One region of the Paenibacillus sp. BK720 genome, then DNA from elsewhere that is predicted to be linked to it. Evidence: riboswitches for the same ligand, from Rfam matches in the RefSeq annotation. Region 1 holds a riboswitch; the other holds the start of a gene.
What was found. A riboswitch is a leader RNA that binds a small molecule or an ion and turns the genes downstream of it on or off. The one in region 1 is predicted to bind thiamine pyrophosphate.
Positions count from the first base shown of each region.

Region 2: it holds a riboswitch for thiamine pyrophosphate, as region 1 does, so the genes downstream of both, FHT67_RS10765 (ABC transporter substrate-binding protein) here and thiC (phosphomethylpyrimidine synthase ThiC) in region 1, are expected to answer to the same signal.

Region 1 covers NZ_JAASRQ010000003.1:556,205-564,293, forward strand. Annotated here, with positions in the region: gene thiC (phosphomethylpyrimidine synthase ThiC) at 49-1,812, opposite strand; TPP riboswitch at 2,101-2,204, opposite strand; gene FHT67_RS14565 (hypothetical protein) at 2,352-2,816, shown strand; gene FHT67_RS14570 (NAD(P)-dependent alcohol dehydrogenase) at 2,938-3,939, shown strand; gene FHT67_RS14575 (OmpL47-type beta-barrel domain-containing protein) at 3,975-7,277, opposite strand; gene FHT67_RS14580 (hypothetical protein) at 7,550-8,089, shown strand, end outside.
Region 2 covers NZ_JAASRQ010000002.1:915,685-923,773, forward strand. Annotated here, with positions in the region: gene FHT67_RS10750 (mannose-1-phosphate guanylyltransferase) at 1-766, shown strand, start outside; gene FHT67_RS10755 (GDP-mannose 4,6-dehydratase) at 763-1,716, shown strand; gene FHT67_RS30495 (glycosyltransferase) at 1,776-3,089, opposite strand; TPP riboswitch at 3,281-3,393, shown strand; gene FHT67_RS10765 (ABC transporter substrate-binding protein) at 3,537-4,571, shown strand; gene FHT67_RS10770 (thiamine-binding protein) at 4,605-4,907, shown strand; gene FHT67_RS10775 (ABC transporter permease) at 4,897-5,673, shown strand; gene FHT67_RS10780 (ABC transporter ATP-binding protein) at 5,670-6,419, shown strand; gene FHT67_RS10785 (TatD family hydrolase) at 6,441-7,241, shown strand; gene FHT67_RS10790 (glucosaminidase domain-containing protein) at 7,386-8,089, shown strand, end outside.

The DNA of each region.
Region 1 (8,089 bases):
TGGCACAGCCATCTTTTGTTTTCACCCCTAGATATGCGTCGTTTTGCTTCAGCCGTACAGCTTGCTCCCGGACATTTTGAACGAATCCGCCTGTTCTTTCATTCCGGCCTGGAAAGCCTCTTCGTTGTTCAGACCCCGTGCTTCCGCGTATTCCCGGATGTCTTGCGTAATCCGCATGCTGCAGAACTTCGGTCCGCACATGGAGCAGAAGTGAGCCGTTTTCGCCGCCTCGGCTGGCAGCGTCTCGTCATGGTAGGCGATTGCCCGTTCGGGATCAAGGGACAAATGGAACTGGTCGCGCCATCGGAATTCGAACCTTGCCTTCGACAAGGCATCGTCCCGGAGTTTCGCCATGGGATGTCCTTTGGCGAGGTCGGCGGCATGCGCCGCTATTTTGTAGGCGATGACACCGTCTTTAACGTCTTCTTTATTGGGAAGGCCCAGATGCTCTTTCGGCGTTACGTAGCATAACATTGCCGTTCCGAACCAACCGATCATCGCCGCTCCTATCGCCGATGTGATATGGTCGTAGCCCGGCGCGATGTCCGTGGTCAGCGGCCCCAGCGTATAAAACGGCGCTTCCTTGCAGATTTCCATTTGGAGATCGACGTTTTCTTTGATCAGATGCAGGGGAACGTGGCCCGGCCCTTCGATCATAACCTGAACATCATGCTTCCAAGCGATTTCCGTCAATTCTCCAAGCGTTCTCAGCTCCGCGAATTGAGCTTCGTCGTTAGCGTCCGCAATGGAGCCTGGACGAAGGCCGTCCCCAAGCGAAAACGTTACGTCGTAAGCTTTCATAATCTCGCATATTTCTTCAAAGTGGGTATAGAGGAAGTTTTCCTTGTGGTGAGCGAGACACCAGGCGGCCATGATGGAGCCGCCACGGGAAACGATGCCGGTGACGCGCTTGGCGGTAAGCGGAATGTAACGCAGCAGCACGCCGGCATGAATGGTGAAATAATCGACTCCTTGTTCCGCCTGTTCAATTAACGTATCGCGGAACACTTCCCAGCTCAGGTCTTCCGCTTTTCCGTTCACTTTTTCAAGCGCCTGGTAAATCGGCACCGTGCCAACGGGAACGGGGGAGTTGCGGATAATCCATTCGCGGGTCGTATGGATGTTTTTGCCCGTGGACAAGTCCATGATCGTATCCGCTCCCCAGCGGGTCGCCCACGTCATCTTCTCGACTTCCTCTTCGATAGAGGAGGTAACGGCCGAATTGCCGATGTTGGCGTTAATCTTTACATGGAAGCGGCTCCCGATGATCATCGGTTCGAGTTCGGGATGATTGATGTTCGCCGGTATAACCGCACGTCCGCGGGCTACCTCCGAACGGACCAGCTTGGGATCAACACCCTCGCGAATCGCAATAAACTCCATTTCCGAAGTGACGATGCCTTTGCGGGCGTAGTGAAGCTGGGTCACGTTTCGCCCCGGTTGTGCCTGAAGAGGCCGGTGGTTCAGGCCGGGAAATACTTCCGCGCCTTTCTCCTTCGCGCGTTCCTCGTTTGCAAAGCCGTTGTCTTCCGGCCTGACGATGCGGCCGTCGTAGGCTTCCGTGTCGCAACGTTCGTTAATCCACCCGCCCCGCACAATCGGGAGCCCTTTGCGTACATCGGCCTCGTAGGACTCGTCCGTGTAAGGGCCGCTAGAGTCATACACCTGCACCGGTTCATTCGGCTGCGGCTGTCCGTCTTTCCCTTGGCTGTCGGCTAATACGATTTCGCGCACGGGAACCCGAATATCTTCCCTCGATCCTCTCACATACGTTTTGCGGCTGCCCGGCAGCGGCGTCGATAAAATCGGCATCAAAAAACCTCCTTAAGAACATTCGATAGATTCAGGAATGTCCGCTAGGAGGCCGTTGTTAGGGGAAATGAGAATGTACGCGTTAGGCACGACGAATAGGCAGAGCTCGCCCCGGCAGGGCAAAGCTCGCATCCCCCCGGCCGCTCCCACAAAGACAGCTTTTGATGCGGCCGGACGATATCCGGCAACGAAAAAAGCCGCCCCGTCGGGAGCGGCTTGAGGTGTCGAAATCCGTGCAAATCGAAACGGACGAATGACAATAGCACCCGTTTCTATCGCATATGACTGACGCGCACAAGACCACTTTCCTACGCTGGCATGACCCAGATCAGGTTCGAAGGGACCAAGGCTACGCCTTATCTCAGCCCTTGCGGGCGCCCCTAGTGGAATTCCTAGTGACAAGAGTACACTCGTATCCAGTTTCTGTCAAGCAAGCTTTCAAGCGGATTTTTCATTTCATGGCTCATAGGCAGGATGATTTGGCCGTGTATGGAATAGTAATATACAATCTCGTACTTGATCAGGGGAGGTTGGATGAATTGGACAATCAGCCATTCAAGCATGCGGTCAGAAACCCTTCGGGCGTTAAGAACATTTTCGGGATGACGGTGCTGTGTTCACTCTTTCTTGTTAGCAAGCTGCGGGGGAAAGACGACGGTACCGCCTTGTCTATTTTCGGAATCGCGGTGTTCTGCTTCTGCGCTGCCGCATTGCTTTGGTCGCTGTACCGGGCCGTTCAGAAGCCGATTGATCTCTGCCTGCGGGAGGATGCGCTTTTGCTCAATGGAAATACGATTGCTCCGGAGCAAATTAAGGTCATCATGATCAGAAGGGACTCGGTTCACCCCATTATCGGGATCAAGCCTCATGGCGCGAGAATTGTTCCTGTCCGCATGTGCTTCAGGTACGTGGATAAAGAGGAGCAAGGCTTCGCTGATATCGCTGACTGGGCGAAGAAGAATAACGTAAAAGTCGATTACGGTTTCTTTTTTAGATGGATATAAGATTTGCACCCGGCTTTACCTATTGGTCGTACAATAAAGATAACCCGCTTCTTCTAAAACGGATCAACCAAGCGATGAAAAGCTTTAACGCCATTTGAACGGTGTAATATGGAGGGCTGCCATGAAGTCTATTACGATGAAAGCGCTGGTCTATGAAGCTTACGGTTCGCCGGAGGTTCTCCGGATCAAAGAAGTGGAAGTCCCTGCGCCGAAGGAGCATGAAGTGCTGATCGAGGTTCATGCCGCTTCGGTCAATTCATGGGATTGGGATCTGCTCCGCGGCAAGCCGTACATAACCCGCATTGGCGGCTTCCGCAAGCCGCGGTATCCGATTCTTGGCGCGGATATTGCCGGGAAAATAATTGCCGTTGGCGCCTCCGCCACGCGGTTCCGGCCGGGCGACGAGGTGTTCGGCGATCTATCCGGCTGCAGCTGGGGAGGATTTGCCGAATATGTATGCGCGCGTGAGGATGCCTTGACCCCAATGCCGAAGCGGCTAAGCTTCGAGCAAGCGGCTGCGATTCCGCAAGCCGCCGTGCTTGCCCTGCAGGGAATGCGCGATAAAGGGAATTTGCAGAAGGGCCAGCATGTGCTTATCAATGGGGCAGGGGGTGGCGTAGGGACGTTTGCGATCCAATATGCCAAGCTGCATGAGGCTGAAGTAACCGCCGTGGACCGTGCAAGCAAGCGGGACATGCTGCTGTCACTCGGAGCGGATCATATGCTGGATTACGAGAAAGAGGACTTTACCGCGACCGGAAGGCAATACGATCTTATCCTCGATGTAGTGGGGACCCGTTCGGTCTTCAAGGTAAAGCGTGCGCTTAAGAAAGGCGGTACGTACGTCATGATTGGCGGCTTAATGCCGCGTCTTCTCCAGACCCTGCTGGCCGCACCGCTATTCCGCAGGCTTGAGAAGAAGAACATGACCATTCTGGTTCATAAGCCGAATCAGGCGGATCAACAGGTATGGCGGTCGCTTGCTGAGGCGGGCCGGATTGCTCCCGTCATTGACCGGCTTTATGGCCTGCAGGATGCCGCCGAGGCTCTCCGGTATTTCGGGGAAGGGGAGTTTAAAGGCAAAATCGTTGTCCGCATGAAAAGCGAAAACCCCAAGCCATAAGGCTTGGGGTTTCTTGACGTTCGTTTTTTATCCCATTATTTCGTGACGGTAACGGTAATGGTATCGCTAGTGGTAACGCCTGCCGCATTCACTAGCTCGCAGCGGTATTCGTAGGTGCCGGGCTTTTTCTCCGAAACGGCGGTTACGGCGGTTTGCGCCGCGGGAGTAGCTTCCTTCAGCGATTGCGTATCAATTAGCACGCCATTCTCGTATAAGCGATATTCCGATGCGTTTGTGCCCCACCATAGGTTCATCGTTACTTTGTAGCTTCCGTCTTGATCCCAGTTGTCATGGGACAGGACGGCTTTGCCCGGTGAAGCGTCGGTTACTTGAACGACCAGCGTGCTGCTGGACGTTTTGCCGTAGGCATTCATCAATTCCGCGGTGTACGTGTAGGTTCCGTTAGCTTTGCCCGCGATTTTGGTTTGAACGGATTGGGCGAAAGGAGAGGCGTCCTTCAATTGGGCGGTATCGACCAGCACGCCATTCTCATACAGTCTGTACTCTGTGCCGTTATTGCCCCACCACAGGTTCATCGTTACCGTATAGCTACCGTCTTGAAGACCGTTATCCCAGCCGTTGTCATGGGATAAGACGGGCGTTCCCGGAGCACCGGCGGCAAGCGGCTTGCTTGTCACTTTGAACGCGTAGCTTGCGGTGGACGTATTGCCTGCGTTGTCGGTTACCGTATATTTGACCGTATGGCTTCCGATACCAAGCTTGGAGGCTGCGATAGAATATCCATTTGCAATTACGCTATTGTCCAAGAGCAGCTGCTCCGAAGCAACACCGGAAAGCGAGTCGCTGCTTGCAATTTCATAGACAAGAGTCGCCGTCTCAACAACGTCTGCCACTTGTCCGCCGGATTGCGTTAACACCGCAGTTGGAGCGGTCTTGTCCAATGGGACATGGACCGAAGCCACGCTGCTTTTGTTGCCTGCCGCATCAACCGCGTAATAAGTAAATGTATGATTGCCCTCAGCGGTTACGGTAACCGGCGTTATGTAATCGGAAAAGCTATCGTTGTTTAACGCGTAAAACGATTCTACTTTACCTTCCGAGTTGTCTTTAGCGGTTACGGCCACTTGAACATCCCGATTAAACCAGCCTTCCGCATTAGGGGAAGCGGACAGCGAGGCTTCAGCGGTTGGCGGCGCGTTATCCGCCGGTTGAGAAACCGTGAAATCCGCGAGGCTGCGCGGTTTGAGCTGGTACAAGTCTTTGAAAATAGCGGACACGCCGGTAATCGTTACCCTCTGGCCAACGGCGTAAGGGAAGCTGCTTTGCGTAAGGCCCGTGCGACCGTCAACACGGATATGATTAACCGTTCCGTTATCGCTGACCGCATCAAATTCGAAGGAGCCGGATGGCGTGGCGGAGACGATATTGGCAATCGCGACGTCCCTCAGCTGAAGCAGTTGGCCTTGATTGGAGCCGTCCGCTGCGTTTACCGCGCTTGGGGCCGGCAAAGCCGCCGTCCCTGTTTTTTCGATCGCGACAATATCCCCAAGCTCAAGCTCGGCATTATAGAGTGCGGTGGTTGCCGTTACTTTGACAACATCGCCCTGATGATAACCGGCTGCGTTCTGGTACACGTAAATACCGCCTGTCTCATCCTGCAGGTAGAAGGTTTGCCCGCCGAAAATACCAGGCTCCGTCGTCACCACGCCTTCAACCGTAACGGTGGCGCCTACGTTTGCGGCACGGGATTCCGCAATGGTGCTCTTGGCCGGGATTCCGCCTTCGTCGCCCGGAAGCGGCTCAGCCGGTACGTTGCCGAGCGTAACGGCTTCAGTCAGCAGGTTCGTGCTGTTTTGTCTAAGCCGAAGATTAGCGGCACCGGTGGATCCGGCTTTTAAGCGGATGGTTAAATCCTTATAAGCATGTCCCGCGGCGTCGGCCGTAACGCTGAAGTTCGCGCTGTAGCCGTAAGCCGTCGGCCAAGTTCCGTCCGTATTTTGCACCTGAGCGATTTGGGTGCCGCCGCTCGTTAAATAAACGCCAATCTGATAATTGCTGACGGTCGAATTAGGAGCCAGGTTGTTAAATACGACACGAACCGGGAACGACGTTCCGCTGCTGGGCAGCGTTGACTGGTGGACAAAGCTGTATGCCGGATTCGAGACAGCCGTCGCGCCGCCGTATGAACCAGCCTTAAACGTCGAGCGGTCATACCATTTGTAGCCTGCATTCGGAGCTGCCCATGGTTCAGGCTGCGGCTCCGTGGACAAGGATGGCGTCTCGAAAGGAAGCAGGGCAGTAGGCTGGTCGAGCTGCAAGCCATTTACTTGGCTGAGGCTTGTATAGCTTTCCTTTGTCGACAGCCAGTCGATCAGGTTCACGAGCAATACGCCGTCATTCGCTTCTTTGAAGCCGTCGTAAGTGGTTTTCTTAGCGCCCGTATCTTCACGCAAATATTTAGGCGTGACGTCCTCAACGGGGGAGGAATCGCCGATAAAAGCCGCTTTCCCGCCGCCAAGCTTGGAGACGGCTACATAAGGGCCTTCCGCTGTGCCGCCGCCGTTGTATACCCCTTGGTCAACCGCGCTTGCCCATGCTTCGTTTGTTTGAGGCAGGTACACAATGCCTTTTGCTTTTGCCGGATCAATAATGGCAAGCGTCGAGCCGGCATGCATGGCGACGGCCGATACGCCTTCCGTAATGCCAAACGCCTGATTCGGAGCGACAATGTTTGTTGCGTTAATGTCGCCAAGCGCATTGTAACGGAAGCGGATGCCGAAGTGATCGGCCAGCCAGTCCGAGCTTGCGACATTTTGCATGGCCGAGGAATTGGCTTCCTCCGTGCTCATGCCTTGAGCCGGATTCGTCCATGCGCCGCGGCGGTAGCCGTTAATGGACTCCGAGCCGTCCCAGCGGTTTTTATTCCGGTCCGCGTTGTAATGGTCGCCGATGAAGAAGATGCTGCCGCCGCCTTCCACATATTGCTCCATGGCAGCTTGCTCCGAAGTTTTGAACGGAATGTTGGGTTCAGCTATTACGAATACGTCATAGCCTTTCAAATCGTCATACGTAAACGGGGTCGACTTGCGAAGCTCTTGGACAAAATAGCCATTGTTAGCAAGCCCGTTGGCGAAATCCGAGAAGCCGCCGTCGATAACCCAGTCCGCTGCTCCAGCCGTTTGCGCGTGCGTGTTGTCGAACAGCACTTTTTTGCCCGCATTCTCGTTGACGACCTTTGCGTTGATGTAAGGGGCAGGATCCGATGGTCCCTCCGCATGAGCGCTATTGCTTGTCCATTGATACTGAACCGGTACAACCAGCAGCAGCATCAGCAGCAACTTGAGCCATTTGTGTCTCACTTGAAGCAATCTCTCCATAACCATACCTCCCAATTGTATCTTTCCGGCGTTAGTTTACCACGTGCTTCCAGATTTGTGTGATAGGGTATTGTAAAAGAGGGACCGTTCGGACTAGTTCGAAAGTAGGGCTGCGTGCGGCTTTATAATGGCTAGTACTACGATTCCATTCGGATTTGCGCGAGGAATGGGAAGGGCGATAAAATTTGGGCGCTTGCCATAGAATCGCAAGAGCATATTTAAATCCTTATAGTGGGAATAAATATAATATCCCAACATTGAGGTGTTTGCTATTGAAAAAGTGGATATGGACAATTGCGATAATTCTCGGATTTACTTATCTATTCGGGATGCCTGCTTTTGCGAAAGAGAACGACCCCGCTGTTGAATTCGCCAAGGCCATTACGCGCAATGACTATAAAAAAGCACAAAGCTGCATCGATCAAGATTATGTGCGTATTCCCGAGATACCGGAACATGTTTCCGCGCAAAGCTATCAGCTTGTACCCTCGCCTATAAGCGGAGTGCAAGTCCTTATGGTGAACCTTTATGACGAGAAACGAAAAACCGAGCGACTGGCTTATATCTGGGAGTTGTCGGTTAATTACGGCCGTATTACGCAGATCCGTGTTTTATACGAGGGATTCAACCCGCTGGCGGAAGAGGCTCGCTTAATAAGAGAATATCAATACAAATTCAAGCGTCATCTCTTAGCGCCAACCGAGCTGCCTTTTAAGAAGGTGACTGAATTTCATGGCTACATCGAGGAGGACAGCTCAATCGAGCTGTTGTATCGGAACGATGAAATAAACGGTTTTTTCAAGGTTAAAGCG
Region 2 (8,089 bases), on a different contig from region 1:
TTTCATGAAGCTGGAGCAGGATGACGTGCTGGTAACGGCGCCTTCCGATCAATATATTCCGGATACGGAGGAATTGATGGATGCGCTGCGAGCGGCGGAACAGGCGGCCAAGAAGGACGGGGTTGTCGTTACGCTTGGCATCGTCCCGACAAGAGCCGAAACGGGTTACGGCTACATCGAAACGATAGATTCGGAGGATCACGCGGAGAAGTTCGGGGAACGAATCAAAGAGGTTAAAGCTTTCATCGAGAAGCCAACCAAGGAAAAAGCCGAGAAACTCATAGAGCTTCCGAATATGTATTGGAACAGCGGTATTTTTATTTGGAAGCCATCTACCATCGCCGGTTACATGATGAAGTATCAGCCGGGGATGTGGTCCATCTTTGATCAGAAGGATGAAGAATTCAGGCAGTCGTATGCCGGTTTGCAAAAACTTTCTATCGATTATGCCTTGGTAGAAAAGCTGGAGCGTCTCTATACGATCCCTATCGAATTTATTTGGGACGATGTTGGCACATGGACCTCGCTTGAAAGGATATTCACGACGGACGGCGACGGAAATTTGCTGCTGGGCCAAGTATTTCCGTTTGCTACCCGCAACACGATTATTTATTCGGAGCAGCAGCAGGTTGTTACAATCGGCATTGAAGATCTGATTATCGTTTCGACCGAAGAGGGCCTTCTTATTTGCCGCAAAGCGGACGAACAAAACGTCAAGCATGCCATCGCCGTGCTCACTGCCGATCAAGAAGGCCGGCAGGGATGAAAGCATTGATTACAGGGATAACCGGTTTTGTAGGCAGTCATCTTGCCGAGCATCTGCTCGGCGAGGGGATTGAAGTGACAGGAACCATGAGGAGTCACAGTTCGCTGCGCCATATTCGCCATCTGCTGCCGGATATGTGCCTGTATGAGTGCGAGCTGATGGACCCTCAAGCGGTTGAGCGTATGATGGCGGACATTCGGCCGGATCTGATTTTTCATTTGGCGGCGCAAAGCTTTGTGCCGCTGTCCTGGGAATCGCCTGCCGAGACCATGACGAACAATATTATTGGGCAGGTTCACCTGCTGGAAGCCGTCAGGAAGCTAGGTTTAGCCTCCAAAGTGCTGATTGCCTGCTCCAGCGAGGAATACGGGCATGTGGAAGAGGACGAGGTGCCGGTTAAGGAAACCAATCCGCTTCGCCCGAACAGTCCGTACGCTGTGAGCAAGATCGCCCAGGATTACTTGGGCTACCAATATTTCAAAACGTACGGGCAGCATATCGTCCGAACACGAACCTTTAACCATCACGGTCCCCGCAGAGGCGCGCAGTTCGTCAGCTCGAATTTTGCCAAGCAAATCGCGGAAATCGAGAAAGGGCTGAAACCCCCGGTTCTGCATGTCGGGAATCTGGAAGCCAAACGGGATTTCACGGATGTCCGCGACGTGGTTAGAGCATACCGGATGGCGTTGAACGATTGCGAGGCTGGGGAAATCTATAATATCGCATCCGGCCAGTGCCATGAAATCCGCGAAGTGATCCAAATCCTGCTTAGCTATAGCACCGTGGATATTACGATAGAGGAAGACAAAACAAGGCTTCGGCCCTCCGATGTGAAGGTGCTTGTGGGGGATTACGGCAAGTTTTACGAGCGGACCGGATGGAAACCGGAAATTCCGTTTGAGCAAACAATGAAGGATTTATTGGATTATTGGCGCAATGAGCTGGCTTAACAAGGCCTGACCCGGCAGGGGAGATCCATCCCGATGCCGGGTCAGGCTTTTGTATTTGTCTAGATCAGACGAAGCTCCCTTAACCGGTTCTTGATCCTTTGGCCGATGACGGCAGGAGAGAACTCGTTGTGAATCGTCCTCATGCCGCTTGCCGCAATCGACTCCCGCCAGCGCGTATCGGTAACGAGACGCTGCATGTATTCCGATGCATGGCGGATATTAGGCTCCGCCCAAATCTGATGACTCTTGTAAGGTCCCCAATCCTGCCCGATATTAACGAGCTGGTAGGATACCGGACAAGAATTCGACGCATTCATAAACTCCGTATTGCCGGACCAGTTCGTAGCGATAACGGGCTTGCCTAAATACATCGCTTCCGCGAGACCGAGTCCAAATCCCTCTGCTCGGTGAAGGGAGACATAGCTGTCCGTGCACTGCAGCAGGGCATTTACTTCGTACCTGGTTAACACTTTATCCATTAAATGCACATTGCTCCGTTCGGCAATCAGCTTCTTCAGCTCGGCAAGCTCGTTTGGACGAAAGTCCGGATTGTTTACCTTCAGGACAAGACCGACACGCTGATCGTTCTTGTCAAAGGCCAGCTTGAAGGCTTCAATTACCGCGCGGGGATTTTTGCGCAGGGTAGAGCTCTGCACGTCGTACATCATTAGAAAAAGAAACCGGTTCTCCGGCAGACCAAAGGAAGAGCGGTTAATATTCGGCGCGACTTGTACCTGGATACAGTGCGGAATCGTTATAACGGGAACGGATGCCCGTTTGGAGACGGACTCGGCAACAAATTTGCTGCTGACCCAGACCTCGTTGACATGGCTGAAACCCTCCACATGCTCATCCGGAAACTCCGGCAGCTCCCAATGCCAATACCCGATGTTGTAACGGCCGTTGAACAACTCGTTTCCGAAATGCTCTCGGGCAGGACGCATAAAGTCGGCGTTCATATGAAAGATATTGGTGTTGTACCGGGCTTTGTCCAGCAGCTTGTGAGACCAGCTGTAATCCGACATTCTCGAGGCTACGGCAAGCGGAAAGTTAAGAAGGCCAAACGGAATGGCCGCCGTATCGATCGCTTTCGCTGCAAGCCGCGAGGATTCCCCGATTCCCATCTCCGCATGAACGAAGCCGATAATATTCACGCCTGGTTCCCGAAGGGAAGCTTCGGATTGAAGCGTCGCCCGCTCCGCAGCAGGCTGCCGGGTTCTGCGTTTTTTGAAGAGCCGACGATGCTTTCGCCTTGACTTGCGCTTATCGGTTCGTTTGCCGGATGGTCTGGAGCGGGCTCCGGATTTGCGTGTTCTAGATTTCGCCTTTCTCGGCTGTTTGGACTTCCTGCCCGTCTTGTGTCGTTTTTTCACCCCGGTTCAATCCTCTCGATATTAGCGGATATGCACTCGACTACATACTATTCATCCCCGTCACATGGCTATAAGGACAACAACCTACGAGCCGCAAAAACGGCGTATGACTAACCCTAATCCTTGTTATTGTTAAAAACGAGGCTGGCTTTTTCGGGCAGAAAGGGTATAATGGGGGTTACTGACGTAAGTGAATAGCACCGGGGAGCTGGTTGAGGCTAGCTGAGAGGGAATTCCGAAGAAAATTCCGACCCTTATACCTGATCTGGATAATGCCAGCGTAGGAATTGTTATTTAGGTGTGCCTTCCATGCAAGGGTGGGGCAGACCTGTAATAAAGCTGACGAATTGTATGGCTCTCCGGACATCGGAGGGCTTTTTTTATGTTCAGAAGGTAGTCCGGCCATAATAGCAAGCGTCATAGTCAAAAAGAGAGAGGGAGAGAAAGATGAGATCAGGTGCAAAGAGAAGGGGCGCTATTGCCGCAGCTATGCTGTCGGTTGTCGTGCTGCTGTCCGCATGCGGCTCGAACAACAATAAGAATGCGGGGAGCGAGCCGGCGGGTAACGGAGCGGACAAGCCGTTGACCAAAGTGAAGGTCGTTCTGGATTGGACGCCTAACACGAATCATACCGGATTGTACGTGGCGCGGGATAAAGGTTACTTCAAGGAGCAGGGTCTTGATGTCGAGATTATTCAACCCGGTCAGGACGGCGCGGATAAAATGGTCGCTTCCGGCGGAGCGGAGTTTGGCGTCGGATACCAGGAATCGCTCACTATGGCGCGTATCGCGGGCGTGCCCCTCGTATCCGTTGCCGCAGTGATCCAGCATAATACTTCGGGCTTCGCTTCTCCGGCGTCCAAAGGAATCGACTCTCCGAAAAAATTCGAAGGCAAAACCTACGGCGGCTGGGGTGCTCCGGTAGAAGAGGCGGTTATCGGCTCTCTCATGCAGGAGGAGAAAGCGGATGTGAAGAAGGTGAAAATGCTCAGCATCGGCGACACGGATTTCTTCACGGCGGTGAAGCGGGACATTGATTTTGCCTGGATCTATTACGCTTGGACCGGCGTTGAAGCGGAGCTGCGCGGCGAGAAGCTGAATATGGTTTATTTGACCGATTACAGCGACAAGCTGGATTACTATACGCCTCTTCTGGAAACCAGCGAAAAAATGATCGCCGAGAAGCCTGAGATCGTAAAGGCGTTTGTTGCCGGCGCCGCTGAAGGTTATCAGTTTGCGATTGACCATCCGGAGGATGCGGCGGAGGTGCTGATCAAGGCTGAGCCGGATCTGAATGCCGATCTCGTTCGCGCAAGCCAGAAGTGGCTCAGCCCGAAATATACGGATGACGCTTCGCAGTGGGGCGTGCAGAAGAAGGAAGTATGGGTTAATTATTCACAGTGGATGTTCGAGCACAAGCTGCTGGAGAAGGAGCTCGACGCGGATAAGGCCTTCACGAACGACTTCCTGCCGAAAGCTTAGGATCAAACCATAGGAGAAAAGGAGCTGACGATGATGGCTAACGCGCTTGTAAGTATTCAAATTCTGCCAACGACGCCAAACGGGGAAAGCGTTATTCCGTATGTGGACCGCGCTATCGAGATTATAAAGGCATCCGGCGTTCCTTACCGGGTAGCTCCGCTGGAGACTACGATGGAGGGCGAACTCCCTCAACTATTTCAAATCGTGCAGGCCATGAATGAAGCCATGACCGAGATGGGCTGTCCGTCCGTCATTTCGCAGGTGAAAGTCTATTTCAATCCAGCGAACGGAGCTTCCATGGGCCGGCTGTTGGAGAAGTATCCGGATGGGCAATAAAGGCTGGTATCATGCGGTCTGGCCTTCTCTGCTGCTCGTCATTCTAATCCTTGCCGCATGGCAGCTGTCGGTTGACGGAGGGGTTGTTCCCGAATGGGAGCTGCCTTCGCCAACGACGATTGTACAAGAAACGTTTGACGTCTGGCCTCGCCTAATGGACAATGCCTGGGCAACGGTAGAGCTTGCGCTTATCGGATTCGGCGGTGGCGCGGCTGCCGGAATCGTTCTAGCCGCCATTCTGCATCTTATCCCTTTTGTCCGGAGGGCCGTCTACCCGCTGCTAGTCGTCACGCAAAACGTTCCGGTTATCGCGATTGGCCCGATTCTAACGATATGGCTTGGTTACGGCGTTCTGCCGAAGCTTATTCTGGTCTGGATCGTATGCTTCTTCCCGGTATCCGTTGCCATGCTGAACGGCTTCAAGGACACCGATCCGACTCTTCGCAATTATATGCGGATGATAGGAGCGGGTGACTGGCAGCTGTTTATCCGGCTCGAATTGCCCAATGCCGTTACGCATTTATTCTCGGGCCTCAAAATCGCTTCTTCTTATGCCGTTCTTAGCGCAGTAGTTGCCGAATGGCTTGGGGCGGACAAAGGATTAGGCCATTATATGATTCTGTCATCCAAGGGCTATGAGCCGGCAAGGGTGTTTGCATCCGTCTTTCTGATCGTGGCGCTGAGCCTCGCTTTATTTGGACTGGTTGCTCTCATCGAAAGGCTTGTCATCCGGTGGCGTCCGACGAAAGGAGGGGGAAGGGCATGACAGCTCCGGCGCTTGAACTAAAAGAGATCAGCAAAAGCTTTGAATCCGGCCGGAAAAACGTTCTGAACGGCTTGTCGCTCACCGTCGCCGAGAACGAATTCGTCTCCATTATCGGTCCCTCCGGCAGCGGGAAAACAACGTTGTTCCAGTTGATTGGCGGATTGGAAAAGCCGTCGGCCGGTGAAGTCTGGATCGGAGGCAAGCCGGTAACCGGCAGCCGGGGGCATATTTCGTATATGCCTCAGCAAGCCTCTTTGATGCCGTGGCGTTCGGTGTCGGCCAATATTGTGCTTGCACTTGAAATTGCGGGAACGGAGCGCAAGGAGGCGGGCCGCCAGGCGCGTGAATGGCTGGAGCGCATCGGCCTTGCGGAGTACGCGGACTCTTATCCCCATGTGCTATCCGGCGGCATGCAGCAGCGGGTATCCTTTCTGCGGGCGCTGCTATCCCCCCAGACCTTAATGCTGCTCGACGAGCCGTTTGGCGCGCTTGACGCGTTAACGAGACAACAGATGCAGCAATGGCTGATGTCGATCTGGGAGCAGAACAAGCGGTCGGTTCTCCTCGTTACGCATAGTATCGAGGAAGCTTTGCTCCTGTCTGACCGGATCATCGTATTGTCGGCGGCGCCGGCAGTTATTTTGGAAGAGATTAAAGTGCCTTTCGAAAGACCACGCTCCCCGCAGCTATGGCGGGAACCGTTGTTTAACGAGCTGAAGCAGAAGATTCATGAGCTGCTTCATTAAGCGGGAAGGAGGACGATCATCATGGAACGGAAAAAGGCGATCGATGCGCATATTCATTTGGATTCCTATGGGGAAGCGGATCGCCAAGCTCTGCTTGAACAGGCTTTTGAAGAGGGGATCGAAGCGGTTGTGGCGGTGTCGATGCATTTGGATTCCAGCAAGACAAACGCAGCGCTCGCCGAGTCGTTCCCGGGCCGGGTGTTTCCCGCGTACGGCTATCATCCCGAACAGCCGGTTCCTTCGGAACGCGAACAAGATGAACTGTTTGCCTGGATAAGATCCAGACATGGGAACGAAGAAGCGTTCGCCATTGGCGAAGTTGGTTTGCCTTATTATTCCCGAACCTCCGCGGAAGCGGAAGGGCAGCCTTTTGACGAGGCGCCTTATCTCGATATACTGGACCGGTTTGCCGCGCTTGCAGCGGAATTGGGCCGTCCCATTATTTTGCATGCGGTATATGAAGATGGAGCCAAGGCTTGCCGGATCATGGAGCGGCATCGGGTAAAGAAGGTCCATTTCCATTGGTTTAAGGGAGATGAGGCGACGATCGGCCGCATGATCTCCCTGGGCTATATGATTTCGGTGACGCCGGACGTGGCCTACGAGCAAGAGATCAGGCGGCTGGTGGAGCAATATCCTTTGGAGCAAATGATGGTGGAAACCGACGGGCCGTGGCCATTTGAAGGGCCTTACGAAGGCCGTGCGACCGTGCCTCAGATGGTTCATGATGTTTGCGCGCATATCGCCGCGATCAAGCAGCTTCCGGAGCGGGATACGCGGGAGCGGCTGCTATTGAATACGCGCGAATTTTACAACTTGTAAGCAGAGGAACTCCGTTAGTCCCGAAGATGGGCGTAACGGAGTTTTTTTGTTGTCGCATGACAGGCACCGTTACGAACCGGATCGGAACCCCATACATTAGGGAGGAGCTTGTATGATTTCTGGACAGGAAAGGAGGAAATTAGGATGGCGACTCTTACAAGATCGCAATTTATTGCGGCGCTTGTCCCGACCGTGCTTCAGGTCAGACGCGAAGGATCAACGATGTTTCCTTCCGTGCGGCTTGCGCAGTGTATGCTGGAAACTGGCGGAGTGATTCATCCTTGGTACAACCTCGGAGGGATTAAAGTAGGCTCGGGCACTCCCAATGCTTATTGGCATGGCGAAGCGGTAGTGAAGGGAACATGGGAAGTGGTTGACGGAACATTGATCAGCATGAACTCCTCATTCCGCGCTTATACCAGCGTGTATCATTTCATGAAGGATCAGGATCTGCTGTTTGCAACGCCGCGCTATGTCCGGGTCCGAGCCGCCGTAACGCCGGAGCAGCAGGCTTCCATGCTGTATGTAAGCGGTTATGCGACCGATCCCGCTTATCCCGGTAAGCTGGTAGCGCTTATTAACCAATATTCCTTGAAGCAGTACGATACGGCTTTCGCCTCCGCGCCTTCGACGACGATGTTCCGTTCCGCGCAGACGGTTCCCATTCTGGCAGACGGTCTTGTTATCGCGGTCGGATACTTAGACGGAGGAACAACCTGGGTTGCAGCCCGGGTGCTTGGAGAATCGCTGGGAGCAGCCATTGGCTGGACGGGAGGTAAGGTAACGGTTAATGGCCAACCGCTTGATTCCCGGCTCGATATTTCCACCGGCTATGTAACGGTAAGAGA